Sporomusa termitida: one gene and its partner. The protein of the gene in region 1 interacts with the protein of each later gene in a pairwise test. Links are inferred from orthologs where the notes say so. Each region holds a gene or a part of one and is shown on either strand. Other genes may lie near its edges.

Evidence for each region.
Region 2: the proteins of SPTER_RS06300 (region 1) and SPTER_RS22520 interact in binary tests that used the Escherichia coli proteins (3 or more experiments, as listed by UniProt). The link is inferred for Sporomusa termitida from one-to-one orthologs.

What each region holds. Positions count from the first base shown.
Region 1 is NZ_CP036259.1:1,435,671-1,447,218, reverse strand. Bases 1-2,686 are described here. They hold SPTER_RS06300 (metal-dependent transcriptional regulator), read left to right. Parts: upstream 1-969; coding sequence 970-1,404; downstream 1,405-2,686. Other genes in these bases: SPTER_RS06295 (nucleoside recognition domain-containing protein), read right to left, coding at 1,549-2,686; SPTER_RS06305 (hypothetical protein), read right to left, coding at 627-806; nifJ (pyruvate:ferredoxin (flavodoxin) oxidoreductase), read right to left, coding at 1-380. In the rest of the region: more of SPTER_RS06295, read right to left, coding at 2,687-2,955; SPTER_RS06290 (FeoB small GTPase domain-containing protein), read right to left, coding at 2,952-3,728; SPTER_RS06285 (FeoA family protein), read right to left, coding at 3,732-4,016; mutY (A/G-specific adenine glycosylase), read right to left, coding at 4,311-5,387; SPTER_RS06275 (methyl-accepting chemotaxis protein), read right to left, coding at 5,562-7,544; SPTER_RS06270 (RluA family pseudouridine synthase), read left to right, coding at 8,022-8,921; uraA (uracil permease), read right to left, coding at 9,026-10,336; bioA (adenosylmethionine--8-amino-7-oxononanoate transaminase), read right to left, coding at 10,539-11,548.
Region 2 is NZ_CP036259.1:4,864,716-4,882,304, forward strand. What follows is about bases 6,057-9,023. They hold SPTER_RS22520 (methionine ABC transporter ATP-binding protein), read left to right. Parts: upstream 6,057-6,995; coding sequence 6,996-8,051; downstream 8,052-9,023. Other genes in these bases: SPTER_RS22515 (SagB/ThcOx family dehydrogenase), read left to right, coding at 6,057-6,574; SPTER_RS22525 (methionine ABC transporter permease), read left to right, coding at 8,020-8,673; SPTER_RS22530 (pyridoxal phosphate-dependent aminotransferase), read left to right, coding at 8,710-9,023. Also shown: more of SPTER_RS22515, read left to right, coding at 5,837-6,056; more of SPTER_RS22530, read left to right, coding at 9,024-9,903; SPTER_RS22535 (MetQ/NlpA family ABC transporter substrate-binding protein), read left to right, coding at 9,931-10,749; SPTER_RS22540 (exonuclease SbcCD subunit D), read left to right, coding at 10,989-12,254; SPTER_RS26000 (SbcC/MukB-like Walker B domain-containing protein), read left to right, coding at 15,032-15,469; SPTER_RS22550 (CAP domain-containing protein), read left to right, coding at 15,472-16,968; SPTER_RS22555 (exo-beta-N-acetylmuramidase NamZ family protein), read left to right, coding at 17,000-17,589. UniProt on the Escherichia coli protein: Part of the ABC transporter complex MetNIQ involved in methionine import. Responsible for energy coupling to the transport system. It has also been shown to be involved in formyl-L-methionine transport.

The DNA of each region.
Region 1 (11,548 bases):
TGATGATCGCCAAAAATATTAAGAGCAGAAGCAGCCACCGCCCGGGCGCTTACATGTAATACCCCTGGCAGAAGTTCCCCTGCAATCTTGTACATATTGGGAATCATCAGCAATAAACCCTGGGAGGCTGTAAAAGTAGTTGTCAGCGCACCCGCCTGCAGTGAACCGTGTACAGCACCGGCTGCACCGGCTTCGGATTGCATTTCTACAACCCGTACGGTTTGCCCAAAAATATTTTTGCGGCCTTCCGCTGCCCAACTGTCAACAGATTCTGCCATGTTGGATGAGGGTGTGATGGGATAAATTGCTGCAACTTCTGTAAAAGCATAGGCTACATGAGCCGCTGCTGTGTTGCCGTCCATAGTCTTCATTTTTGCCATCGGGATCCCTTCCTTTTTACATAATATTGGAATCAGCGTCTGGGCCAGGCTTGGTAGTCCTGATAACGCTAATTAACTCCCGCCTGTACGAAAAAAAATACAAGAATCCTGTTTTTTGAAGCTTTTACAGTTAAAGTTTCTTGTGCTTTATATGTTCTGGTAAGACCACCCTTAATCCTGCTTGCATATTAAATTTTTATAATAAATGCATAAATTATTTTGAATACATAGTTGATTTATGTCGAATTATATTAAATCTACAAATTTATTTTTTTCGGCACTGAGCCGCTTTGCCAGGTTTTCCGGCGATAGTTTAACCGACGCCCAAAGGTAGTGCAATACAGTTACAGCCGAAATGCCTGTACACCGGCATGAATAATGAACAACCAACGGATTATCGCCGTTGGCATTAGCAACCTTTATCATTGGTCAGGACTTGGTCATTGACGGCGGTATTACGAAAAAAATGATATAAAACAGACGGTTTATAATTGCCCAGTCCATCATAGTATATAGTAGTTGTCAAAATAGTCCTGCTGCGAATACTGTCTCTTACGCTTATCCGGTCTTCAGTGATCATGCAGAGGGGGTGTGGATACTGCTTTCACCAAGTCTGGAAGACTATCTTGAGGAAATATACCGGTTCCACACCAGCCTCGGTGTGGTCAGGGTGACAGATATCAGCCATAAGCTCAATGTTTCTTTGCCGTCTGTTACCAAAGCCATGCGCAAACTCAAAGCCCTCAACTACATCACCTACCAGAAATATGGCCATATCGCCCTGACGGCAACAGGGAACGAAACCGGTAAATTTCTTGTCCGCCGCAACCAGATCATACAGGAATTTTTGTTAATGCTGCAGGCAAACTGCAATATTGCCGCCGAAGCCGAAGCAATCGAGCACTATTTGTCAAAATCGACTATCGGCTCATTTCAGGCCCTGGTGGTGTTTATGCGGAAAAATCCCGATGTTTATCAGCAATTCTATGCATTTCTTGAGAGCTGTCAGATGCTGGATTCCTAAGACAAGACCTGGCTTGGGCCAGACGCCGGCAAAAGCCGCCTGTGCCCTTAGGATCTAGCCGTGCTTGACATTAGCAGCAAGGGGCTCTGCTTTCTGCAAGATAAATAAAGCCGGGGGCTTTTGCCGGCCCCCGGGCGGCAGCTACTATACCAATCCGAAAAAGCGGGCCGTCTGAGCAACCACAAAACACACCGCAAAACCGGCTGCCGTCGGCAGTAAGAAAGCCAGCAACGTCCACTTGGCACTGCCGGATTCCTTATAGGTTGACAGCAAGGCCGTGGTGCACGGCCAATGCAGCAGACAAAACAACATCGTATTCAAGGCCGTTAACCAGGTCCAGCCATGGCTGATAAATATTTGATGCAGCTGTGACAGCTCATCAAGTTCAATCATATAGCCGGTAGACAAATAGCTCATCAGCAGAATCGGCACAACAATTTCATTAGCCGGCAGCCCTAAGATAAAGGCCAGCAGGATGTATCCGTCCAGACCGATGGCGTAAGCAAGCGGCTGAAGCCATCCCACCAGATGGAGCAGAATACTGGTATCACCTATGTACACATTGGCAAAAATCCAGGTAATAACACCGGCCGGAGCTGCCATGATCACCGCGCGCTTGAGAACAAACAACGTCCGGTCAATCATTGACCGGTAAATTACAGAACCGATCTGCGGCTTGCGGTAGGGAGGCAATTCCAGTACCATGGAAGAGGCCTCGCCTTTCAGGACAGTATGTGACAGCAGCCAGGACATGGCAAAAGTAAAAGCAACCCCCAGCATCACCAGGCCGGTCATGAAAACCGTGACAATCGCAGTTTCATATTGCGGTGCCAAAGCCCCGCCCACAAAGATGGTTGCAATCGCTATCAGGGTCGGAAACCGCCCGTTGCAGGGAACAAAATTATTGGTTAAGATCGCAATCAGCCGTTCACGGGGTGAATCAATAATCCGGCAGGACACTACCCCGGCCGCATTGCAGCCGAACCCCATACACATCGTCAGAATCTGTTTGCCGCAAGCCTTGCATTTTTTAAACATATTATCAAGATTAAAGGCCACCCGGGGCAAATACCCCAAATCCTCCAGCAGGGTAAATAAAGGAAAGAATATAGCCATTGGCGGCAGCATGACCGAGATAACCCAGGTCATGGCCCGATAGAGGCCAAGGACCAGAACCCCATGCAGCCAGTCCGGGGCCCCGGCCGCCTGAAACCATATAGTTAACTGCTCCTGAAAACTGAAAAACATGCCGGCCAGCAGGCCTGAAGGGACGTTGGCCCCTTTAATGGTAATCCAGAAAACCAGCCCCAGCAGCATAAGCATAATCGGATAGCCGAAAATACGGGATGTCAGAATATCGTCCAGTTTGTTATCCCACTGGGACTTATCTGCAGCCGGTGCTATCACTGTTTTCCGGGCAATTCTTTCGGCATTAGCATAAATATCTTCCACTATTTTATCGCCTAATGTGTTATCGTGGCGGAGACGGATGGAATCAGCCTCCGCACATAACTGGGCCAGCGTGCTCATCGGTTTTACATTGTCTTTCACCGGTTGGCGGCCTCCTTGACAATGCTTACCTCAGTAAGATTGAGGTGCATGCCGATGCGTTCGATAAACGCCCTGTCGCCATCCAGCAGCCGGAGTGCCACCCACCGGGAATTAAGCCTGGCACCAATCAGACGCTCCACCCCTGGCAGCAGCAATTGCACGGCCTGCTCCACTGCCGGTGAATATATTAATTGGTTTGGTTTTGTCTTGCATTCACCTGTGGCTACACGATGCAACGTGTATAAAAGGTGATCAAGGCCTTCATTTTGGCGTGCTGCTGTTGCTACCACCGGCACGCCAAGTTCTTTTTCCAAAGCGTCGATATCGACTTCAATGCCTTTCTTGCGGGCCTCATCAATCAGATTGACACACACAACAACCTGCGGCGTCATTTCCATTACCTGCAGCGCAAGATTCAGGTTTCGTTCCAGCGAGGTTGCATCTACTACCACCAGGGCTACATCAGGACAGCCAAAGCAAATAAAATCCCGGGCGATTTGCTCTTCCACAGTATGAGCTAAAATCGAATAAGTACCTGGTAAATCAACCAGCAAAAAGGATTTATTATGATACGTAAAGGTTCCCTGCGCATTGTCGACCGTTTTTCCCGGCCAGTTGCCGGTATGCTGGCGCAGGCCGGTAAGGGCATTAAAAACAGTACTTTTACCAACATTGGGGTTCCCGGCCAGGGCGATAACGAATTGACCAGGGTTGGAATAAACCCCGAACTGTTCTCGCAATACCCGTTTAGGTGAATCTACTGCCTGGGCCACAGCCTACCGCCTCCCGTCCAGGTCGGTGTTATCGGTTACATACGCCCGGATAAGACGGGCATCGTCATTCCGCAGGGCAATTGTGCTGCCCCGGACCGCATACGCAATCGGATCACCGGCCGGGCTTTTCCGCACGCAGCGGACAGATGTCCCCGGCACCATGCCTAAATCCAGTATCCGCCGTCGCAATAACCCTTCCAGTTCCACGCTGGCCACATAACAGGATGCCCCTACCGCTAATTCCGAAAGCGCAATTGTTGACATCGGTGACATAGGATACGTATCCATATACAACCCTCCCTAACTTAACCTTAGCTAACAGATTGCCCAAAAATATAAGTTAGCTCCAGCTAACAGGTATCTATATCTTTTAGCCGCAGCTAACAATCAGGCCATCTGCTATATGCTATGACCGGGTTGCTTTATCGGTTACACACCAGCTATGATTTTTGCAAGCGGCCGCATCTTTTTTCCATAGCCGGCAGCTTCACCGCCCTGGGCCTGCGGTTCCCCCGGAGATTAAACGCCTCCAGATTACAAGCGACTCCCTGATCACTGACCGGGGAGTCGCTTGATGTTTGTTTATTTATTGGGCAGTCTTTCAGCTAACGCCAACGCCATTTTATGATGAGGACCGGCCCAGGGTACTGTCCCCAATTCGGTCTTGCCCAGCCAGCAGGCTTGCTCCCGGAGTTTATCACCGGCCAGCCATTGACACCGGTAAAAAGCAATATCCCATTGGCGATGGCTGAACGTATGCCGGCACTGCAATATTTTTTCTTCGATTTCCACAGTCTGCTGCAGTTCACAGCGGAATTTTTCTCTTAACTGCGCAGCCGCCACGTCCCCTGCCCCCATTTCGGTCGCCGGAAACTCCCACATCCCGGCTAACAAACCGGTTGCCGGCCGCTGCTGCACCAGGAATTTCCCAGCCCGCTGCACAACCCCGGCCGCCAGGGTAACCAGTTGGGGCGCCTTCTTCGGCGCCCGTACCGGCAGCATATCCTGAACCTCCCGCCGGTAAGCCTCACATAGATCAGCTAACGGACATAAAGGGCAGCGTGGCCGCCGGGGAATGCAGATCATAGCGCCTAAATCCATCAGGGCCTGATTAAAATCACCCGGGCATTGCCGGGAGATATGCTGCATAACCAGGCGCTCAACCGCCCGCTTAGTGGCCGTCTTCGCAATATCCTCCTCCAGGCAAAACAGCCGGCTAAAGATCCGCAGCACATTACCGTCAACGGCCGGTGCCACCTGATTATAGGCAATGCTGGCAATAGCCCCGGCAGTATACTCACCAACCCCTGGCAACCGTTGAATCAGAGCAGGATTATCAGGTACCCTGCCGCCGTATTCCGCGCAGACCTCCCTGACTCCGGCCAGTAAATGCCGGGCCCGGCTGTAGTAACCCAACCCCTGCCAATAGGTAAGAACCTCCTGCTCAGAGGCCTGCGCCAGCGCCGCCGGTGTCGGAAACCTGTCCAGCCACCGTGTATAATAGTCTCTTACAGCCTCTACCCGCGTTTGCTGCAGCATAATCTCGGAAACCCAGATCTTATAGGCATCCTTATCCCGGCGCCAGGGCAGGTCGCGGCCATTTTTATAATACCAGGCCAACAATTGGGTCGCCAATGTCATTTTCTTCGGTCCTTCCATGTTTTAGAAAACAATTATCTATTACAATCAAAGTCTATTTTTATGTATCATACCATAACTACAGCCGCCTAAAAAGTGCTGCTGTACAAAAAACAAGTATAACCCGCTAACCGGGCTATACTTGTTTTTGGCAGTACCCTTGAGGTTTCTAGCCGCCCCCCTATAGCCGGACGCCTAAATTTTAAATCGCTTTACTACTGCATTAAGTTCCTGCACCATGTTTTCCAACCCCTGGCTTGATGAGGCAACTTCCTGCATAGCAGCCGTTTGTTCTTCAGTGGCAGCCGAAACAGACTGGGTATGCATGGCATTCTCCTTGCTTATCTCCTCAATCTCCCTTACCGACGCCACAATCTGGCCGCCCCGTGCGGCCATTTGCCGCGCATCGTCAGAAACAGTATGAATCTTATCGGTTGCAGCTGCAATTAGCGTCTCAATCTCACTAAAGACTTTCCCGGCCGAGTTAACCACCGCTGAGCCAACCTGCACCTGTTTACTGCCGTCGCTCATGGCCGCAACGGCGCTTGCCGTATCAAGCTGAACCTCCCTGATCAGAGTGGCAATCTGTTTGGCAGCGTCTTCCGATTGTTCAGCCAGTTTGCGCACCTCCTCGGCAACAACAGCAAAACCTCGTCCCTGCTCCCCGGCCCGGGCGGCCTCAATGGCGGCGTTAAGGGCCAGCAGATTAGTCTGGCTGGCAATACCGGAAATTGTGTTGATGATCTGGCCGATTTTCTGGGACTGCTCGCCAAGTTTGGTAATAACCTGGGCGAGATTGGTTACCGTAGTTTCAATATGATTCATCTGGGTAACTGCCGAAACAATTTCTTTATTGCCGGCATTAGCCGCCAGTGCCGTTTGCTGCGAAGCTGACGCCACTTCATTCATGCTGGCAACAACCCCGTTCAGGCCCTTAGCCATTTCATCCACAACAGCCACCGTGCTCTGCACGGCATAAATCTGTTTTTCCGAACCGGCGGCCACTTCACCAATGGCTATCGCAATCTGATTCGAGGCCTGGGCCGACTGCTCGGCATTGGCTGCCAAAAACCCGGTAGCATTAGCCACCAGTACGGTCGAACGGCTTGTTTGCTGTAATAAGGATTGGAGGTTTTCCGTCATAGTCCCAAAAGAATTGATCAGGCGCTTTAACTCATCCTCGCCCTGATAGTCAATATCGGCCTTAACAATCTGGCCGGCGGCAATCTGTTCGGCAGCGGCCGCAATCGCAGTGATCGGCTTACTAATTCGTTTTACCAGGTAAAAACCGGCCACACCAATACCTAAGCCGGAAATCAGCAGTATCACCATAATAAACTTTTGCAAATCGCCGGCACTGGCCATTGCCTCGTCCGTGCTTTGCAGTTTTAACACCGACCAGCCGGTCTGCCCGATCGGGGCATAACTGACCAGATCAGACCCGATAACAGTGACCTGGCCGGTACCACTCGACAGGATCGGTAAAATCTGCTCATCTTTATATAATTCGTGGGCTTTCGCTTTGCCCTCATCGCGGCTGTCAGTAAGATAAAAGAACTTTTTATCGAGAATAATGGCTTTGCCGGTAGCGCCCTCGTTTAACTCTTTGGCTAGTGTTGTTACATTGTCCAGCTTGATATTGCCGCCAACATAACCAAGCAGCTGTCCCTGTTCATCAAAAATCGGGGCGACAATCGGCGCCGTTGCCTGCTGGGTAAAAGCCGACACGTAGGTGTCCGAAATGACAGTTTTCTTAGCATTGATAACATCCTTAAACCATTGCCTGTCAGTAAAATCCCTCTTGCCGCCAAAATCGGAGTGCGGCCAGGTACCCTGGATAATACCCTGGGGATTTACACAGAAAAGCAGTTCAAACATGCCGTTTCCCTCGTAAAAAGCCCGCAATGTCTGTGCTTGTTCCCGCGAACCCATGGCCGCTATAAACGGGGTTTTAGCCAGGGCACTGATATTAGCCTGGCCATCCAGCAAATACTGATCTAAGCGGTCTGCAACCCGTGTTGCCTTACTCGCCTGGGTCATTCTGCCGGAAGTATCCAATAACGCATTAGCCTTCTGACTGGCAACAAGCCCGATAATGATCGCCGGCACCAGGGCCATCAGCACGCATACCGCCGTCATCTTACTCTGCAAACTGTTAAACAGTGTCTTACATGACATAAAAATCCCTCCGTTTCCCTGCTAACCCTGTCAAAATAAGAAAAGACCTGGCTTGTGCCAAAGCCCTTTAGGGTATAGTCGTTCTTATGTCCACTGAATCCATTTATAAATTCTGCAGACTAAAAAAAGCCTTATGCAGGCAAGCTCTGAATATATATTTGATTGAGTTGGCCTTTGCTCCTGATCAGCAGCCCAGAAGCGCACTATGCATTTGTGAAAATTTTACCATTTAAATTTTTAAAAGTCAATAATCAGCATCGTCAAATTACTGATCTTTTCAAAATTTAACTTTAAATTAACTTGTACAGACTATATAACAAATGAATTTGCCAATTTTACTTTTTTCCTTTATATTAAGTTTAGCAAGAAAATCCACCTTTTGAAAGCACTCCCCGGAATTTAGCTGCTATAGCAGGCAATTCAGCCACGCCGTTCAAGACTTCAGTTTACACTCACATCAGGAAAGAAGGCAGCTCCATGAAATCATTTCAGACCCATAAAATCACGCCAGACCATAACGGCATCACTATCGAAAACTACCTGAAACAAGTCTTGCATTATTCGGGGCGAAAGCTTCAAAAATTAACCCGGCAAAAAGGCATTTACCTAAACGGCAAAGCGGCTTTCCTGCAAAAGCCGCTGAAACCGCAGGACACCTTGCGGGTTCTGGTTATCGAAGACTTAGCTTATGGCGTTCAGCCTGAACCGGGAAATATTGAAATCCTGTATGAGGACGACTACATGCTGGTCTTGAACAAACCCCCTCATCAGCTTGTACATCCGGCCGGCCGGACGACCAGCGGTACCTTGGCCAACTATTTAGCGTATCATCTAGCCGGCCGCGGCATAGTCAGCACAATTCGCCCTGTCCACCGCCTGGACCGGGACACATCAGGCTGCGTCATCTGCGCCAAGGACGCCCGCAGCCAGTTCCTGCTTGAACAACAGCTACAGGCCCGGGTATTAAAACGCAGCTATTGGGCCTTAATTACAGGCCGCGTTGAGCCTCCGGCCGGCATAATCAACGCGCCTCTCGGCCCCCACCCAAGTTTAGCCAATCGCCGGGCCGTCAGCCAAACCGGGGAACCGGCCGTGACTCATTACCGGACAATCCGTTGTTTTACCGGCACCGCTTTACTGGCATTAATGCTGGATACCGGACGAACCCATCAAATCCGGGTCCATATGGCCCACCTCGGGCACCCCGTTATTGGCGACCGCATGTACGGGGCCCGCTCGCCGGTTATGCCCAGGCAAGCCCTGCATGCCGCTTCGGTCACCTTCGAGCGGCTGGGAGATAATCAGCAAATTACCGTTAATGCCCCGCTGCCTGCCGATTTTACCCACGCCCTTCAAGCTTTTGCCAACAGCAACTAAGTCTAAAAAACCGCGCAGAGGTGTCTGTAGATACATATTCTGCTAATGCAAACAGTGCCGCTTGCCCAGCGGCACTGTTTTAATTTATAAAATTATATCTTTTATCAGGGTTTGGCTTTCTGCGCCGCGGTCTCAGCAACAGCCTCATTTTTGTCGTTCAGGAGCCCCAGCTTGTCAAACAGTTCAAAGGCCAGGCTAACCAGCACTGCAACCACGGTCCCCAGCGCCATACCTTTCAGTTCAACAGCGCCCAGCGTAACGGCGGCGCCGCTTAGCCCCAGAACAAGCACTACCGAGGTCAGAATCAGGTTTTTCGCCTGGGTATAATCAACTTTTTTCTCAACCAGCATCCGGATACCGGCCGCCGCGATTACACCGAACAACAACAGGCATACCCCTCCCATAACCGGCACCGGGATGCTGCGAATCAGGGCAGCCAGCTTGCCGACAAAAGACAGGCCAATCGCAAAGACAGCAGCGCCGCCGATAACCCACACACTATAGACTCGCGTAATTGCCATGACCCCAATGTTTTCACCATAGGTAGTATTGGGTGTCGCCCCGACAAACCCTGACAGAACATTGGACACCCCGTCGGCAAACAAGGACCGGTGAAGACCGGGCTGTTTGATCAGATCCCGCTCAACAATATTCCCGGTAACAACAAGGTGGCTGATATGTTCGGCCAGTACCACCAGCATCGCCGGCAGGATAATAATGATCGCCTGGAGATTGAATTCAGGCGTGTAGAGGGTGGGAACCTCAAACCAGGGCGCGTTCACAATGCTGTTAAGGTCAACAATACCCAGAATAAGTGACAAACCATAGCCTGCCAGTACCCCGATCAACACCGGGATTACCGCAAAAAAGCCGCGAAACAGCACCGACCCCAGAATCGTAACGGCTAGAGTGAAGACGGAGACAATAACAGCCTTATCGGCAGGGATATTCAATTGCTGCATTAAATCGCCGGTCAGCCCGGCCATCCCGGCCGCAGTTGGCGCCAGTTCCAGACCAATCGTGGCCACAATGGCCCCCATGGCGGCAGGCGGGAAGACGACGTCTATCCATTTGACGCCTACTTTTTTCACAAGCAAAGCCATCAGCATAAAAAAGATACCAAACATAATAAAGCCGCTTTGGGCCGCCGCATAGCTATACTGGGACATAATCAGAAACACCGGTGAAATGAAAGCAAAGCTGGAACCAAGATAAGCAGGAATCCGCCCCTTGCACACAAACAGATAAATCAGGGTGCCGATACCATTCATAAGCAGCGAGGTAGCAGGGTTAACCTTGAATAAAAACGGAACCAGGACAGTGGCGCCAAACATGGCAAATAAGTGCTGTAAGCTCAGGGGAATAGACTGGAGCAGGGGAAGCTTGTCTTCAACCTGAATAATGCGTCTGGACATTGAAATTCCTCCTTTTTATACCCCGGTACACAATACAAAAGCCTCTCGCATAGGCGAGAGGCTGTAAAGTCCGCATAAAGAGACTGTCATTGCGTACCTTGCCGGCCTCTCTGGACCGTCTTAAAGGTTCATTTATTCCAGTATAGTAAACGCTGCCAACTTTGTCAATTGTTTATCCAAAATTCCCTGCTTAGCCGGTTCCCTATAAATCAGTTGGCTGAAGGCCATCATCAGCCCAGTCGGCGGCAGTAACCTCAGTGACAGAGCGTTTGATAATAGCCAGCATCGTATTAATCTCAGCCACCGTGCTCGCCAGCGGTGGCATAAAAACAACAACATCGCCGATTGGCCGGATGATGAGCCCATACTTGCGCGCCTGCCGGCACACACTGGCGCCTGCGGCCTGTTCCCAGGAGTAAGGAACCTTTTTGCTTTTATCCAGCATGAGCTCAATGCCGACGATCAGGCCGCACTGGCGTACTTGTCCCACATGGGCCAGGACTGCCATTTCGGCCAGCCGGTCTGCAATAGCAGCGATCTTAGGACCAAGCCCTTCAATCACCTTTTCTTCCCGGAATATCCTCAGATTAGCCAGCGCCGCGGCACAGGCCAGAGGATTGCCGGTATAGGAGTGGCCATGATAAAAGGTCTTCTTAGCAGCATAATCACCTAAAAAAGCATTATAGACTTCGTCGGTAGTCAGCGTTGCTGCCAGGGGCATATAGCCACCGGTGATGCCTTTGGACAATGCCATCAGGTCCGGCGCTACGGCTTCCTGCTCACAGGCAAACATTGTGCCTGTGCGGCCAAAGCCTGTCGCCACTTCATCAGCAATAAGCAAAACATCATATTTCCGGGTAATTTCACGCACTTTAGCCAGATAGCCCGGCGGCGACATCAGCATGCCGGCGGCCGCCTGGACCAGGGGTTCAATAATCAGGCCGGCCACCTCCTCATGCTGTTCTGCCAGGACCTGCTCTAATACGGCTGCGCACTTTAGCCCGCACTCAGCCGGGTCGGCAGCCAGCCGGCAGTGATAACAGGACGGAGCCGGTATATGGACCGGCGTAAACAATAGCGGCTTGAATACCCGGTGAAACAAATCAATGCCGCCAACGCTGACTGTACCCACAGTGTCGCCATGATAAGCCTGTTCCAGCGAAATAAACTTTTGCTTGTCCGGCTTCCCCTGGTGCCGCCAGTACTGAAATG
Region 2 (17,589 bases), 3.4 Mb from region 1 along the record:
TTAAGAAAGATGGCCACTCTAAAGAAGCTATCGCTAAGAGATGGGTCTGCGTCTGATTAGCTGGTTGGTGAGGTAACGGCTCACCAAGGCGACGATCAGTAGCCGGTCTGAGAGGATGAACGGCCACACTGGGACTGAGACACGGCCCAGACTCCTACGGGAGGCAGCAGTGGGGAATCTTCCGCAATGGACGAAAGTCTGACGGAGCAACGCCGCGTGAGTGAAGAAGGCCTTCGGGTCGTAAAGCTCTGTCGTTTGGGACGAACGTGGTCTATGTGAATAATGTAGACTAATGACGGTACCAAAGGAGGAAGCCACGGCTAACTACGTGCCAGCAGCCGCGGTAATACGTAGGTGGCAAGCGTTGTCCGGAATTATTGGGCGTAAAGGGCGTGTAGGTGGCCTGGTAAGTCGTGTGTCTAAGTGCGAAGCTCAACTTCGTATGGGCGCAGGAAACTGTCAGGCTTGAGTGCAGGAGAGGAAAGTGGAATTCCCAGTGTAGCGGTGAAATGCGTAGATATTGGGAGGAACACCAGTGGCGAAGGCGACTTTCTGGACTGTGTCTGACACTGAGGCGCGAAAGCCAGGGGAGCGAACGGGATTAGATACCCCGGTAGTCCTGGCCGTAAACGATGGGTACTAGGTGTAGAGGGTATCGACCCCTTCTGTGCCGGAGTTAACGCAATAAGTACCCCGCCTGGGGAGTACGGCCGCAAGGTTGAAACTCAAAGGAATTGACGGGGGCCCGCACAAGCGGTGGAGTATGTGGTTTAATTCGACGCAACGCGAAGAACCTTACCAGGGCTTGACATTGAGCGAAAGATTCAGAGATGAATCCCTATCTTCGGATACGCGAAAACAGGTGGTGCATGGCTGTCGTCAGCTCGTGTCGTGAGATGTTGGGTTAAGTCCCGCAACGAGCGCAACCCTTATCCTTTGTTGCCAGCGCGTAAAGGCGGGAACTCAAGGGAGACTGCCGCAGAGAATGCGGAGGAAGGCGGGGATGACGTCAAGTCATCATGCCCCTAATGTCCTGGGCTACACACGTACTACAATGGGCTTAAACAAAGCGAAGCAAGCCTGCGAAGGTAAGCAAAACGCAGAAATAAGCTCTCAGTTCGGATCGGAGGCTGCAACTCGCCTCCGTGAAGTCGGAATCGCTAGTAATCGCAGGTCAGCATACTGCGGTGAATACGTTCCCGGGCCTTGTACACACCGCCCGTCACACCACGAAAGTCAGTCACACCCGAAGCCGGTGGGGTAACCGCAAGGAACTAGCCGTCTAAGGTGGGGCCGATGATTGGGGTGAAGTCGTAACAAGGTAGCCGTATCGGAAGGTGCGGCTGGATCACCTCCTTTCTAGGGAGAACCGTTTGGGGTAACCCCCAAACTACTTCCAAGGTCGGTACATCTTGGCAGATGCACAACATTTACATTGTTTGGTTTTGAGGGAATGCTGCTGTTAGCAGAAATTACTTGTTGAAATATACAAGCAACGATGCTAACATAGATATTCCTGAAATAAATGAGGTTAGAAATTAACATTTCTAACTAGCGACCGTAAGGAACTAAAGTTCCGAACGTTTGCTTAAATCCAGTGACGATAGCTGTGGGGCTCCACCTGTTCCCATACCGAACACAGTAGTTAAGCCCACAAACGCCGAAGGTACTTGGCTGGAAACGGCCCGGGAGAGTAGGAAGTTGCTGGTTCCGGAACTGAAATTACCACAACCTACTTGTTGAACTCAACAAGTGGCTGTGATAACATAGATGTTCTGCTGTTCCTTGAAAACTGCACAGAAGAAAGCAAAAGTAAAATTACCTCTCATATGCAAATATGTAGAAGTAACTTAACGAAGCGCAATTAGGATTTATGTAAATGACTTAATCTTAGTCACAAGCTAAGTTTAAGTTGAGGCGGAGACTGGCTAGAAATGGACAGATGCTAGGCGGAGGGAGGACGCGAACGGAGTCGTACTGGAAGTACGTCGAAGAGAGCGCCCGGACTGACAACAACGCAGATGGCCGTTTATAGACAGTCGGAGCAAAGTCAAGTTAGTAAGGGCATATGGTGGATGCCTAGGCGCCAAGAGCCGAAGAAGGACGCGGTAAGCTGCGAAAAGTCATGGGGAGCCGCAAGCAGGCCCTGATCCATGAGTCTCCGAATGGGGGAACCCAATGGTGGTCATGCACCATTACCTAACTTAGGTTAGGGGGGCACCCGGGGAACTGAAACATCTAAGTACCCGGAGGAAAAGTAATCAAACGAGATTCCCTAAGTAGCGGCGAGCGAACGGGGAAGAGCCCAAACCTGTTTGGATGTTGGAGATTAGACATAGGACATTGGATAAAAGGAACGTAAAATATTCTTAGACTTCCAACATCTAAAATCTAACATCCAACATCCAAACAGGGGTTGAGGACTGACAACAATCAAATCAGGCTTAGCCGAATCATCTGGAAAGATGAGTCGCAGAAGGTAACAACCCTGTAGGCGAAAAGCAGAGTTTGAGGGTCAGAATCCAGAGTACCACGGGACACGAGGAACCCTGTGGGAAGCAGGGGGGACCACCCTCCAAGGCAAAATACTCGTGGCGACCGATAGCGCATAGTACCGTGAGGGAAAGGTGAAAAGCACCCCGGGAGGGGAGTGAAAGAGAACCTGAAACCGTATGCCTACAAGCAGTCGAAGGCCCGTATGAGGCTGACGGCGTGCCTATTGAAGAATGAACCGGCGAGTTACAGTATCCAGCAAGGTTAAGTGGCAGACACGGAGCCGAAGCGAAAGCGAGTCTAAAGAGGGCGAGAGTTGGATATTGTAGACCCGAAACCGCAGTGATCTATCCATGGCCAGGTTGAAGCGCAGGTAAAAATGCGTGGAGGACCGAACCCGTGAGCGTTGAAAAGCTTTGGGATGAGTTGTGGATAGGGGTGAAATGCCAATCGAACGCGGAGATAGCTGGTTCTCCCCGAAATAGCTTTAGGGCTAGCCTCAGGAAATTAAGTACAGACGGTAGAGCACTGATAGGGCTAGGGGCCTAATGGGTTACTGAACCTTGTCAAACTACGAATGGATGTACTCGAACCCTGGGAGTCAGACTACGAGTGATAAGACCCGTGGTCAAGAGGGAAACAGCCCAGACCATCAGCTAAGGTCCCGAATGCCGTACTAAGTGGCAAAGGATGTGGAGATACAAAAACAACCAGGATGTTGGCTTAGAAGCAGCCACCATTGAAAGAGTGCGTAATAGCTCACTGGTCGAGTGTCGCTGCGCCGAAGATGTCCGGGGCTAAAGTACGGAACCGAAGCTATGGCATTCCTAACGGAATGGGTAGGGGAGCGTTCTATACCCGGAGAAGGTATACCGTAAGGAGTGCTGGAGAGTATAGAAGTGAGAATGCCGGTATGAGTAGCGAAAAGACAAGTGAGAATCTTGTCCACCGAAAGCCTAAGGATTTCTGAGGAAGGATCGTCCGCTCAGAGTTAGTCGGGCCCTAAGCCGAGGCGAAAAGCGTAGGCGATGGACAACTGGTAAAAAGTCCAGTACCACCTGGAATCGATTGAGCGAGGGAGTGACACAGGAGGGTAGGCAAGCGCGAGGATGGAAATTCGCGTCTAAGCTTGTAGGGTGCATCACAGGCAAATCCGTGATGCTAAAACCTGAGGAGTGATGGGCAGCTGTTAGAGATAATGGCGAAATTGCTGATCCCAGACTGTCAAGAAAAGCTTCTAGTGAGAGACCAGGTGCCCGTACCGTAAACCGACACAGGTAGGCGGGGAGAGAATCCTAAGGTGCGCGGGAGAACCCTCGTTAAGGAACTCGGCAAAATGTCCCCGTAACTTCGGGAAAAGGGGAGCTTGTAAACCGTGTAGATCAGAAGCGAACGAAGCGGGAATGAGTTGCAAAAAAGAGGCCCAAGCGACTGTTTACCACAAACACAGGTGCCTGCTAAAGCGAAAGCTGACGTATAGGTGCTGACACCTGCCCGGTGCCGGAAGGTTAAGAGGAGAGCTTAGAGCAATCGAAGGTTTGAATTGAAGCCCCGGTAAACGGCGGCCGTAACTATAACGGTCCTAAGGTAGCGAAATTCCTTGTCGGGTAAGTTCCGACCCGCACGAAAGGTGTAACGACTTGGGCACTGTCTCAACGAGGGACCCGGTGAAATTGAAATACCTGTGAAGATGCAGGTTACCCGCGACTGGACAGAAAGACCCCATGGAGCTTTACTGCAACCTGACATTGAGTTTTGGTAAATGATGTACAGGATAGGTGGGAGACAGGGAAGTGCGGACGCAAGTCTGTATGGAGTCGATGTTGGGATACCACCCTTTATTTACTGGAGTTCTAACTCAAGGAGTAACGAAACTGAGGACAGTGTCAGGCGGGCAGTTTGACTGGGGCGGTCGCCTCCGAAAGAGTAACGGAGGCGCCCAAAGGTTCCCTCAGCGCGGCTGGAAATCGCGCGAAGAGTGTAAAGGCAGAAGGGAGCTTGACTGCAAGACAGACAAGTCGAGCAGGGACGAAAGTCGGGCTTAGTGATCCGGTGGTACCGAGTGGAAGGGCCATCGCTCAACGGATAAAAGCTACCCTGGGGATAACAGGCTAATCTCTCCCAAGAGTCCATATCGACGGGGAGGTTTGGCACCTCGATGTCGGCTCATCACATCCTGGGGCTGAAGTAGGTCCCAAGGGTTGGGCTGTTCGCCCATTAAAGTGGTACGTGAGCTGGGTTCAGAACGTCGTGAGACAGTTCGGTCCCTATCCATCGCGGGCGTAAGAGACTTGAAGGGAACTGCTCCTAGTACGAGAGGACCGGAGTGGACGGACCGCTGGTGTACCAGTTATCCCGCCAGGGGTAGAGCTGGGTAGCTACGTCCGGAAAGGATAAACGCTGAAAGCATCTAAGCGTGAAACCAGCCTTAAGATGAGGTCTGTCATTCGCAAGAAGTAAGGCCCCTTGAAGAAGACAAGGTAGATAGGCCAGGAGTGGAAGTGGAGCAATTCATGGAGCGGACTGGTACTAATAGGCCGAGGACTTGACTTACACCTCGTTTGCACGACGTGCAAACATAAGCAGCGAACCAGCTTGCCGCGAGCCGAAAGGCGAACCGGGAAGTTGCGTGAGTCGCTTAGTTAGAGCGGAGCGATAACATCCATAATGTATGTTGTAACTCCGAGCTGGCAACCAGTAAATTACTATTGCGCAAATCTTTCTTCTGTGAAGTTTTCAGGGAACAAAGAGATAATTAGGAGGTTCCGCGCTCCGCTTGGAACTAAGCGATTCACGCAGGTTTCCGCGTCGCTATCGCTCCTAAAAACCTGGTTCTCTGCTTATGGTTCTCTGCTTATCCAGTGACGATAGCTGTGGGGCTCCACCTGTTCCCATACCGAACACAGCAGTTAAGCCCACAAACGCCGAAGGTACTTGGCTGGAAACGGCCCGGGAGAGTAGGAAGTTGCTGGTTAGCAAGAAAAGCACTCACTGTTGCAGTGAGTGCTTTTTATTATGGAAAGCGAACAGGCTTAGACCGTTCAGAGTGCCCCAGCTGCGAGGCGGAGCGAGGACGCCGCCGTAGTCGTACTGGAAGTACGTCGGAGGGGGCGCCCGCAGTGCCAACGAAGCAGCTGGGGTGCTATGGACGGTCGTAGCAGCCGAAGGTACTTGGCTGGATGGGCCCGGGAGAGTAGGAAGTTGCCGGTAGCAAGTGTCTGCTTTATGCAGATGCTTTTTTTATTTGCAATAATATATTATAATTACTATTGATATTGGAGAATTTACCAGTAGATTTAATATCAGTAAGACAAACGGCAATACGCGAAGGAGGTTTAATCAAATGGCAAGGCAAATAGGCAAAGAGTTTATGGAGCAAACCAAGTACAAGTTTGCTACACCTTCCGATCAGGCCCGGGGTTTGCCACAGCCACCGGTGGAAATGGATATCGGTAACCCCGGCCTGGTGATCGATTTGCCAGACCATGGGGCATGGCAGGCTGATATTTCTCTAACCCAGGCAATTCTGCAAAGGACCAGTGTCCGTACTTATGCCGCAAAGGCATTGTCATTAACTGAGCTTTCCTATTTGCTGTGGTGTACACAAGGGGTTAAGTCGATTGAACCGCATTTGGTCACGTTCAGAACCGTACCTTCAGCCGGGGCAAGGCATGCTTTTGAGACATATTTGTTAGTGAATCAGGTTGACGGTCTGGAGCCGGGCCTATATAGGTTTTTAGCCGTCGATCATCAATTGGCCAAGGTAGAGGTCACAGGCAGTGCTGCTGATATAATTACTGAGGCCTGTTTGCGGCAAAAATTTGTTAAGGCAAGTGCGGTTACATTTATTTGGACGGCAGCTGCCTATCGCATGACCTATCGCTATGGGCAGCGCGGCTATCGGTATTTACACCTGGATGCCGGTCATGTCTGTCAGAACCTCTACCTGGCGGCAGCGGCAGTGGACTGTGGTGTTTGTGCAATTGCAGCTTTTGATGATGATAAACTTAATGCGGCCCTGGCTATCGATGGTGATAATCAGTTTGCGGTCTATGTAGCTACTGTTGGCAAAAAAGCATAAGGTATAACATATCACATTACAAAGACGGGTGAGGAAACCAACCTTAGCCGCCCGATAAAATTCTTGACAGTTACATATACCTGTGGTAATATTACTCAAGAATAAAAAAAGATACAGTATTTTTCATCAAGAGTTGGCTGAGGGACTGGCCCTATGAAGCTGCGGCAACCATCGCAAAGGCGAACGGTGCCAATTCCTGCAGCCTGTAAGGGTTTGGCAGATGAAGAATAGCATAGTCTTGAATTATGCCTCTTCGACTGCGGAGAGGTTTTTTACATGATTAGCAAGTATATCGGTTTATGATCATAAGTAAGAACGCCAATACCCTAAAGGGCCCCGGCGGCTTCTGCCGGCGTCCATGAAGGACTTGGCACAAGCCAAGTTTTTTCTTATTGTATATCACAACAGGAGGCAGATAACTATGATTTCATTAACAGGCTTACAAAAGATATATAACGGCGAGTCTGGTACGGTAATCGCCCTTGATCATGTATCTTTGAATATAAAGCAGGGAGAGATCTATGGCATTATTGGTAAAAGTGGCGCTGGGAAAAGCACTCTTATCCGCTGCATAAACCTGTTGGAACGTCCTACCGCCGGCCAGGTATTTATTGCTGGCCAGGAAATGACAGCGTTGTCAGAAGTGCAATTACGCGATGCCCGTAAAAGTATCGGCATGATTTTTCAGCATTTTAATCTGTTGTCTTCGCGCACAGTGCTCGACAATGTGGCTTTTCCCTTGGAGATTGCCGGTGTCGGTAGAACTGAACGGGTAAAAAAAGTACTGCCGCTGTTAGAGCTTGTTGGCTTATCTGACAAAAAAGATGTCTATCCGGCCCAGCTCAGCGGCGGGCAAAAACAGCGGGTCGGCATCGCCCGGGCTTTGGCAAGTCAGCCCAAAGTGCTGTTATGCGATGAAGCAACTTCAGCCCTTGACCCGCAGACGACAGAGTCAATTCTGGCTTTATTGAAAGATATTAATAGAAAATTGGGCTTAACGATTGTCCTGATTACCCATGAGATGCATGTAATTAAAGCAATCTGCGATCAAGTGGCTGTAATTGAAGCCGGCCGGCTTGTAGAAACCGGGAGGGTGCTTGATGTATTTACCAGGCCCCAGTCAGACACCGCCCGCGAGTTTATTAAAGCCGTAGTAAATAATAAATTGCCGGAAGCCCTGGCGGAGATTGTATCAGACAAGCCGGTTGCCGGCAGCAACCTGGTTGTGCGCTTATCTTTCTTCGGGGCGGCCACTAATGAACCGGTTATTGCCGGCCTGATCAGGCGTTTTGCCGTTGATGTCAACATTATCTCCGGTAATATTGACCATTTGCAGGCCACACCGTATGGCACGCTGGTTATAGAGTTGTCCGGCCAACAGGAGGATATTCAAAGTGCGTTGCGTTATCTGCAGGCCAGAGATTTGGGAACAGAGGTGATTGGCTATGTCACAAGACATGCTTATGCTGCTGGTTGAGGCTTGCGGGGAAACCGTCTATATGGTAGCTGTTTCAGCCCTGGTCTCCGCCTTGCTGGGAATCCCGCTTGGCGTAATCCTGGTTATCACCGGCAAGGGCCACATAAAAGAGAACCTGGTATTTAATCAGACCTTAGGAGCAATCGTTAATGCTGCCAGGTCAACGCCGTTTATTATTTTAATGGTCGCTATTATACCTTTTACCAGGATTATTGTTGGTACTTCAATCGGCACCAATGCGGCGATTGTACCCCTCACAATTGCAGCAATTCCCTTTGTCGGCCGCGTTGTCGAGTCGGCCCTCAAGGAAGTGGATGCCGGGCTGGTCGAAGCCGCACAGTCAATGGGGGCATCGCCCCGGCAGATTATCCTGAAGGTACTTATTCCGGAAGCCCTGCCGTCTATACTATTGGGACTGACATTAATGGTGATCAGTTTAATTGGTTACTCGGCCATGGCTGGTGCCATTGGCGGCGGTGGCCTGGGAGACCTGGCGATCCGCTATGGTTATCAACGCTTTAGAGCAGATGTCATGCTGGCAACGGTCGTTATTCTGATTGCGCTGGTACAGATCGTCCAGTCCAGTGGTGACTATTTTGCCCAGAGACTTAACAAACGCTAGAATATGGAAACAGAACTATAGGGGGAATACGTAAGCATGGAAGATAATATCCGTAATATTCGTGAAGGCGGTTACGCGTCAGCCAAGGCCCGGCAATTTACCGAATCGGTCATCAGAGAGATGAGCCGGATTGCGGCTGCGCATAATGCGATTAACCTCGCCCAGGGTTTCCCGGATTTCCCGGCCCCGGCAGCGATTAAACAGGCTGCTGTCAGGGCTGTTAATGAGGATTATAATCAATATGCTATAACCTGGGGGACCAAAGGCCTGCGTGATGCCATTGCCGCCAAGGTGGAACGGGACTATGGTGTTGTTATCGACCCTGAAAGTCAGCTTACCGTGTGCTGCGGGGCCACAGAGGGCATGATTGCCACCCTCTTGGCCACTGTTAACCCGGGCGATGAAGTCATTATTTTTGAACCGTTTTATGAAAATTATGGCGCCGATGTCATCCTGTGCGGGGCGGTACCCCGGTATGTCAGCTTAACCCCGCCGGCATTTAACTTTAACCGGGAGGAGCTTATTGCCGCTTTTTCCGATAAAACCAGGGCCATCATCATTAATACCCCCAATAACCCAACCGGCAAAGTCTTTAATCGCGAAGAACTGGAGCTCATTGCCCAGTTGTGCAGGAAGCATGATGTGCTGGCAATCAATGATGAAATCTATGAACATATCCTGTATGACAATACTGAGCATATCCCGCTGTGGACCTTGCCGGGCATGACCGACAGGACGATTGCGGTAAATAGTGTATCTAAAACCTTCAGCGTAACCGGCTGGCGTATTGGTTATGTTCAGGCCTCACCGGCGATCACGGCTTCGGTGCGTAAGGTACATGATTTTCTTACCGTAGGCGCGGCGGCCCCCCTGCAGGTAGCCGCGGCCGAGGCTTTTACTTCTGGCCTGGAATACTATGCGGAATTGGCTGGTTTTTATAGCGAACGGCGGGATTATTTGCTTAATGCCCTGGAGAAGGTTGGCTTTAGCTGTGTGCGTCCACAGGGAGCCTATTATATTATGACCGACATTACACCGTTTGGCTGGGACGACGATGTTGCCTTTGCTAAATACCTGGCCAGCGAGATTGGGGTGGCGGTTGTGCCCGGCTCAAGCTTTTTCCGGCCTGAAAGCAATGCCGGTAAAACCTTGGTCAGGTTTTGTTTTTGCAAAAAGTTTGAAACCCTGCAGGCAGCAGCCGACCGCTTGACCAAGCTGACAGTTAAATAATAGGAGTTATAAAAGGGGGACATGAGAATGAATAAGTACATAAAAGCAGTAGCCTTGGCCACGGTCCTTGTGGCTGCAGTTGCCGGACTTACCGGCTGCAGTAAGCCGGCAGCAACGCCGGCAGCAGATAAAATACTCAAGGTCGGGGTAACGGCCGGCCCGCATGCCGAAATTATGGATGTTGTTAAACAAGTCGCTGATAAAGACGGTCTGAAGATTGAAGTTGTTGAATTCAATGATTATGTTCAGCCTAATGTGGCCTTAAGCCAGGGGGATATTGACGTCAATAGTTTTCAGCATCAGCCGTATCTGGACAATATGGTCCAAGACCGCAAATATGATATAGTGTCAGTTGCTAAAACTGTTATTTATCCTATGGGCATATATTCGAAGAAGATTATCGCGCTTAATGAGCTTAAGCCAGGCGCCACGATTGCCATTCCCAACGACCCGACCAATGGGGGCCGGGCCTTATTACTGCTGGAAAAACAGGGATTAATTAAGCTTAAACCGGGAGTCGGCCTGAAAGCGGCCGCCGCTGATATTGCCGAAAACCCCAAGGGCTTTAAAGTCAAAGAACTTGACGCTGCTCAGGTACCGCGTTCGCTGGAAGATGTTGATCTGGCGGCCGTTAACACCAACTATGCCATGACCGCCGGGCTTGTTCCCAACAAAGATGCGCTGGCGATTGAGGACGGCAATTCTCCGTATGCGAATATTATTGCTGTAAATGCAAAAGACAAGGATAACCCGGCGATTACTAAACTGATCAAGGCCTATCACTCCGAAGAGGTAAAAAAGTTTGTTAATGAGCATTTCAAAGGCTCCGTAATTGCTGTCTGGTAATTGTAATATCGTGCTGAATGAGAAAAACCACGGTCTAGCGGCCGTGGCTTTTTTCTTACTCGGCCTGCAGCCGCAGGTTTTTTATCCTGATAGAAAGGATAACTTTCTCTGGATAAGGGCAACATCGGCTTACGCTTTCGCCAAAGGCTCGGCGCAAGCCGTGTTTTGTGCAGGAGTTTGTCCTGAGTAAAGCGAAAACCCTTTCAACAAGAAAAGTATTGAGAAGATAAGGAGCGACTATGCGCATCTTACATACAGCCGACTGGCATTTTGGCAAAACGATTGAAGGCCGGGACAGACACCGGGAGCAGGTGGCGTTTGTGGAGGAATTAGCGGGCATTTGCGCAGATGAACGCATTGACCTGGTACTGGTGGCCGGAGATGTCTTTCAAAGCCCTAACCCCAGTGCGGCAGCCGAGGAATTGTTTTATTATGCGGTTGACAAGCTGGCTGACCATGGCCGGCGGGGTGTGGTCATTGTGGCCGGCAACCATGATAATCCGGACAGGCTGTGTGCTGCCTCACCCCTGGCCGGCCGTTTAGGCATTACTCTGGCCGGCTTACCTAAAGAAGAGCTTGGCCCAACCAGTCCGGGGCCGGGGAAGGTGTACCGGGTCAATGGCGGTCAGGCCTGGCTGGAATTGGCTGTGCCGGGAATTGACCATACCGCAGTCATTGCGGCTCTGCCTTATCCCTCAGAAGGACGGCTTAAAGAGCTGCTGGCCGCTTCCCTGGAAGAGAGTGATTTGCGTCAGGGCTATAACAACAGGCTCGCCGGGCTGTTTAGTGCAATTAATGCCAGGTACCGGCCTGCTTCTGTTAATCTGGCCATAAGCCATCTGTATGTTCGCGGCGGCATTGAATCAGAATCTGAGCATCAGATTCAGGTGGGCGGGGCCTATGCGGTAGATCCGCTGGTGTTTCCGGCGGCTGCCCAATATATTGCCCTGGGGCATTTGCATCGGCCGCAGTATGTGGGCGGGACGCCGGCCCCCTGCCGCTATGCCGGCTCGCCGCTGGCCTACAGCTTTTCCGAGACCGGCTACGCCAAGTCGGTAACCATCGTTGATGTCCGGCCCGGTCTGGCTGCCCAGATACGGGAGCTGCCGTTAAGTGCCGGCCGGCCGCTGGTGAGATGGCGGGCGACCGGTGGCTTGGCCCAGGTGCGGGCCTGGGTTGACGCCGGGCGCGATAAGGAGGCCTGGATTGAGGTCGAACTGGAGATTACGCAGGCGCTGGCTCTGGATGAAATCCAACAATTACGGGCCATGCATCAGGGTTTTGTTACCATCAGACCGGTGTTTCAGGCAGTAGAAGACAATCAGTCCAAGGTTCCGGCCCGCCTGAACAGTATGCCGCTCAACGAACTGTTTATCCGGTTTTATGAACAGCAAAACGGCGGCCTTAAGCCTGAGGCCCGGCTTGTCGAACTGTTTCTTGAATTAAGTCAGAGTATCCTGGCGGAGGAAGAACAGAGCGACTGCGGGGGGGAGGCGGTGTTATGAAGCCTGTTATGCTGAAGATAGCCGGGTTGCACAGTTTCCGGGAAGAGCAGGAGATTCCTTTTGAACGGCTGTCCGAGCTTGGGGTTTTTGGTATTTTCGGGCCGACCGGCAGCGGTAAATCTTCTATCTTAGATGCGATGACCCTGGCCCTGTACGGGACGGTAGTCAGAGCCGGCCGCCGTACCCAGGGCATCTTAAATCATGCTGAGAAGCATGTGACGGTTATATTTTCGTTTTCGCTGGGTCAGGGCAACGCGCGCCGTCTGTACCGGGTGGAGCGCCGTTATGCCCGCAAAGACCAACTGGCTGTAACTAATACCCACAGCCGGCTGATTCTGATAAATGACAGTCAGGAAGAGCTGCTGGCCGATAAAGACCGCGAGGTTACCGAGCAGATAACCGGACTGTTGGGGCTGAAGGAAGAAGACTTCACCAGGGCGGTTGTGCTGCCGCAGGGGAAGTTTGCCGAGTTTTTAAATCTGGGCGGCAAAGAGCGGCGGGAGATGCTGCAGCGCTTGTTTTCGCTGGAGCAGTACGGCAATGTTCTGATTAATAAAGTAAATGACAGGGTACGAACTGCAGAAACAGGCTATATTGAGGTAGAAAGCGAGCAAAAAGGGTTGGGCGATGCTTCCCCGGCGGCGATTGCCAAGGCCCAGGCCGGGCTGCTGATTGCCGCCCGGACGGAAGAACAGGCCCTGCAGGCATACCGTCTGGCGGAAGCAAGGTATACTGAAGCCAAGACGGTACATAACCTGCAGGAAGAAATAACCCGGAAGCAGGCGGAGCTTACTGCCCATCGTCAACAGGAACCGGCAATGCAGCACCTGGCGGCGGCCCTTGAACAGGCAGAAAAAGCGGAACGGGCGGCCGGTGTTTTGGCAGAGTTTTTAACAAGCCAGACCAACGAGCAGGCAGCGGCTGCGCTTAAGCGGCAGACAGTTGAGCAGGCAGCCCGGCTGGCTGCAGTAAGCAAAGAGCTAAATATTGCCTATAACAGCGCCAGCGAGGTCCGGAGCAGACGCGAGCCTGAACTCATTGAACAACGGACAAAGTTAGCGGCAGCCCGGCAGCTTGAAGAACAGGTAATCCGGCTGCAGGCAGCGGCGGCCGGATTGGCAGCACAGCAACAGCAACAGCAGCTTGTGGCTGCAGGGGCAGGCGAGTCATTAGCCCAGCAGACAAGCCGCAGCCAACAGTTGGAGGAAAGGTTAAAAAAGCTTGAGCAGCAGCTAACGGCCGCCGGTATTAGTGCGGTTCAGCGGGCTAAAGTGCAGGAATGCGTTACCGGTGCGCAGCTTCTCAGGCAAAATCTTACCGCCGCTGAGAAAATCAAGCAGGCCGAGGTTTTGCGCAAACAGCAGTGTGAACAGACGGCAACTGCCGCCAGACAGGCGGAAGGGTTACGGCGGCAGATTGAACTACGGTTAAATACCCTGACGGCAGCTGAGGCGAAAACGGTGGAGTCCCAGCTCCAGGCCGCAGCTGATCAGCTTGACCAGCTGCTGTCAGGTGAAAAGCACGCCGCCGCCATTCGGCTGGCCGGTGAACTGACGGTTGGCCAGCCTTGTCCGGTCTGCGGCTCGGACAAGCATCCCTGTCCGGCAGTGCAGCAATCAAATCATGGTGATATTGATGGTTATAAGCATTTTGAGCAGGAGATTGCCGCCGCCAAACAGCGTATGGCCCTATTGACCCAAACCCTGGCCGAAACTGGTAAAATGGTAGCAGCCGAGCGCCAAAGCCTGGCCGATGCCAGTGCGGCTGCGGCCGCACTTAGTCAGCAGGCAGCGTCGGCAAGCGCCGAACTTGACAAGATCCGGACTGAATATGGCGAAGCCCGGGCTGAGGTCAATGCTGGGCACAGGCAGTTACAGACGGCTTTACAGGCCGCAGACCCCAATCTTGCCGGCCAGCTGACGGTTGATGGCCTCCTTAGGCATGTGGAGGAACTTGCCGCATATATTAGTAATCAGGATATGCTGGCGGAAACCCTGGTAAAACAGTTGGCTAACCACCGGCAGGAATATGAGGGCTGCCAGCGTGAAATTTCTATACTGCACCAGCGCGTCCAGGCGGCGGCGGCCGGTTTGGCAGCAATTACTGCCAGGGTTAGCGCCGCGCAGGAACAGGTAACAGCCAAACAACAGGAGCTTATGGCCATTACTCGGGGGCTACCTGCGAGCCAACTCCTGGCCCGCACTGCCCAGGCCCTTGAGACTGTGCGCCGGGAGGAAGAACTGGCGAAAAACCGTGCTGAACAGGCGGCAGAGGCCTTAATAGCCGCAGAACAGGAGCAGGCCCGGGTGGAAACCAGCTGGCTGGAGGCGGTGAGACGCCGGGAACTCAGCCAGGTAAAACTTGAGGCTAGACTGCGGGAAGAAGGGTTTGCCGACGTTAACGCTATGACTGACGTGCACCTGCCGGCGGCCCGGCGGGAAGAAGGGCGCCGCCGGCTCAGGGTTTATGCGGACGCAGAGCAGCGGCTGAACGCTCAGTGTGACCAGCTGTTGGAGGCTCTGCAAGGCCGGATGGTAACCGGTGCCGACTGGGAACAAATTCAACAATGCCTGGCCCAGGCGGAACTGGAAAAGAATACGGCTACCCGGGAACGGGTAGAGGCTGATAAAGAATACCGGGATCTGTCGGTTAAGCACCACCGCTGGTCGGAGCTGGAGGCGGTGCGGCTGACGCTTAAAGAACAGCGGGAATGCCTAATGGCGCTGCGAACATTGTTACGCGGCAATATCTTTGTCGAATTTCTGGCCCAGGAACAGATGGAATTAGTGGCCCGGCAGGCCTCGGAGCGCTTAAAGCAGATAACCCGGCACCGCTATGCCCTGGAGCTTAATTCTGACGGCGGGTTTCTGATTCGTGATGATGCCAATGGCGGTGTCAGGCGGCCGGTCAGTACTTTGTCAGGAGGAGAAACCTTCCAGGCCGCATTGGCGTTATCCCTGGCGTTATCGGCGCAAATTCAGCTTAAAGGCAAGTATCCGCTCGAATTCTTTTTTCTGGATGAAGGTTTTGGTTCCCTTGACCAGCAGGCCCTGGATGTGGCGATGACCACCTTAGAGAAGCTCCATATCGAGCGGCTGACCATCGGGATTATCAGTCATGTGTCTGAGTTAAAACAGCGCCTGCCGCGACGGTTGGTTGTGGAACCGGCCGAACCGGCCGGGCGGGGCAGCCGCGTATGGGTCGAGGAGGCATAATAATGACGCTTAAGACCGGGCGGTTACTTATTCTTTGTTTGGTTTTACTGGTAAGTATTGCAATCGGCGCAGGTTTATTTATCAGGAATTATACCGGTACCGCCAATGCCGCTACATTTACCTACCGGATGGTGCCGGCAGACGGGGGGGTTATCCAGAGTAAGCAGCCGGAGCTGCAGGTGCAGCTTACTTTGCCGGGAGAAACGCTGGCGTCTTATCAGCTGTATCTTGACGGCCAGGCTATAGCGGCGGCTTATCAGCCCGAACTGGGTTTGATTACCGGCCGTCCTCCCCAGGAACTTCAACCCGGCCGGCATAACCTGAGCCTGACCTTCGTACTTACCGGCTACCAGCCGGTTGAAATTAGCAGCAGCTTTACAATTGAGGATAAACGGTCCGAATATCAGTCGCCAGGCGCCGGGACTGAACAGTCCTCGTTACTGGCGGCGGGTCTTAACGTCCTCAATCAATACCGCACCGCCCTGGCTTTGCCGCCGGTAACAGAACAGTCCCTGCTTACCCGCAGTGCTCAGGCCCATGCCGATTATCTGGCCCGCAACAGGCTGCTTGGCCATTATGAGGATAAGTCTCAGCCCGGTTTTACCGGGGCAACCGTAAAAGAGCGGGCCGAATTGGCCGGGTATTATCAGCCGGTGGGGGAGGGCTTGTCTACCGCAGCTGTCGATGGCGGCGGGGGGGTTGATAGTTTGATGGATGCCCCTTATCACCGACTGGCGCATATAAACCCCAATTTCACGGAGGTTGGTATGGGCTTTACCCTGCGGCCGGATTGCACTGTGATTAACTATGGTGCGCCCCAGGGGCTGACAGATGGCAGAATCGTGGTATATCCCTATCCGGGCCAGACCGATGCCAAGATTGGCTGGAAAGCCGTCGAAACCCCTAACCCCCTGGCCGCCTATGGCCAGGAGGAGACCTATGTCGGTTATCCGATTAGTTTAAGTGTGCATGACAGTGCCACCCGGGAACTGCAGGTTTTATCAGCCAGCCTGGCAACCGCCGGCGGTCAGCCAGTCCCTTTTTTTCTGGTTGATGCCAGCAAGGAGAGTGCCTGGAAACAGCATGTGTTTCTTATTCCCCGGACAGTGTTGGTTCCGGGTATGGCCTATACAGCGCGGATTGAGTCCTTACGCCTAATGGCTGACGGCAGTACCGCCACCCTGGCGAGGGAATGGACCTTCGCCACGCTGCCTAACCTGGAAGCCGCGTCAGCCAGTCTCGGGCAAATGAGCAATGGGGCGGATTTTGTCAGTGTCAAGCTGAAAAATGGCGAGCTTGCCGATTTAGCCTATACAGTTAAACAAGGCGGCCAGATCTGGCAGACCTATCAGGACGGGCGTTACCTGCGCTATAACCCCGGCCAGCCGCTGACCGGTACCTTTACACTTGAGCTTACCAGCAGTTTGTTTCCCGGCCCGGTGGTATATGAATTTGAGATGACAGGCAATGAGCAAAACCGGCAGCTGATGCTGCGCTGACGGCGATATTATTATTAGGTGGAGGCTCGCTATGTATTTTAAACAATTACTCAGTATTCTTGCTCTTAGTTTTACCCTGGTCCTGACGGCCGCCACTGCTGGCAGTGCGGCACCGCTTACCGGCCAACAGGCTGATGAGGTGCTGCCTGAGCCTGCCAAAGTCCGGCTGGGCATTGATAACCTTGACCGGTATCTGACTGTGTTCCAGGGAAAAAGGGTCGGGCTTATTACCAATCAAACCGGGATGACCAGTGATTTTCAAAGCACCATTGATGTGCTTAACGCTAAGACCCGGCTTGTCGCGCTTTTTTCACCCGAACACGGCATCCGGGGTCATGTGCCGGCAGGGGCACCGGTCGGCAGCTATGTTGATGAAAGCACCGGCACACCGGTGTACAGCCTGTATGGGCCAACGAAGAAACCAACTGCCGCCATGCTGGCTGATGTCGATATTCTGGCTTTTGATATGCAGGATATCGGGGCTCGTTTCTATACTTATATGTATACAATGGCGTATGCCATGCAAAGTGCTAAAGAAAACGGCAAAACCTTTGTTGTGTTTGACCGGCCGAATCCGGTGGGCGGGACAGTGGTAGAAGGAAATATTATCCAGGACGGTTA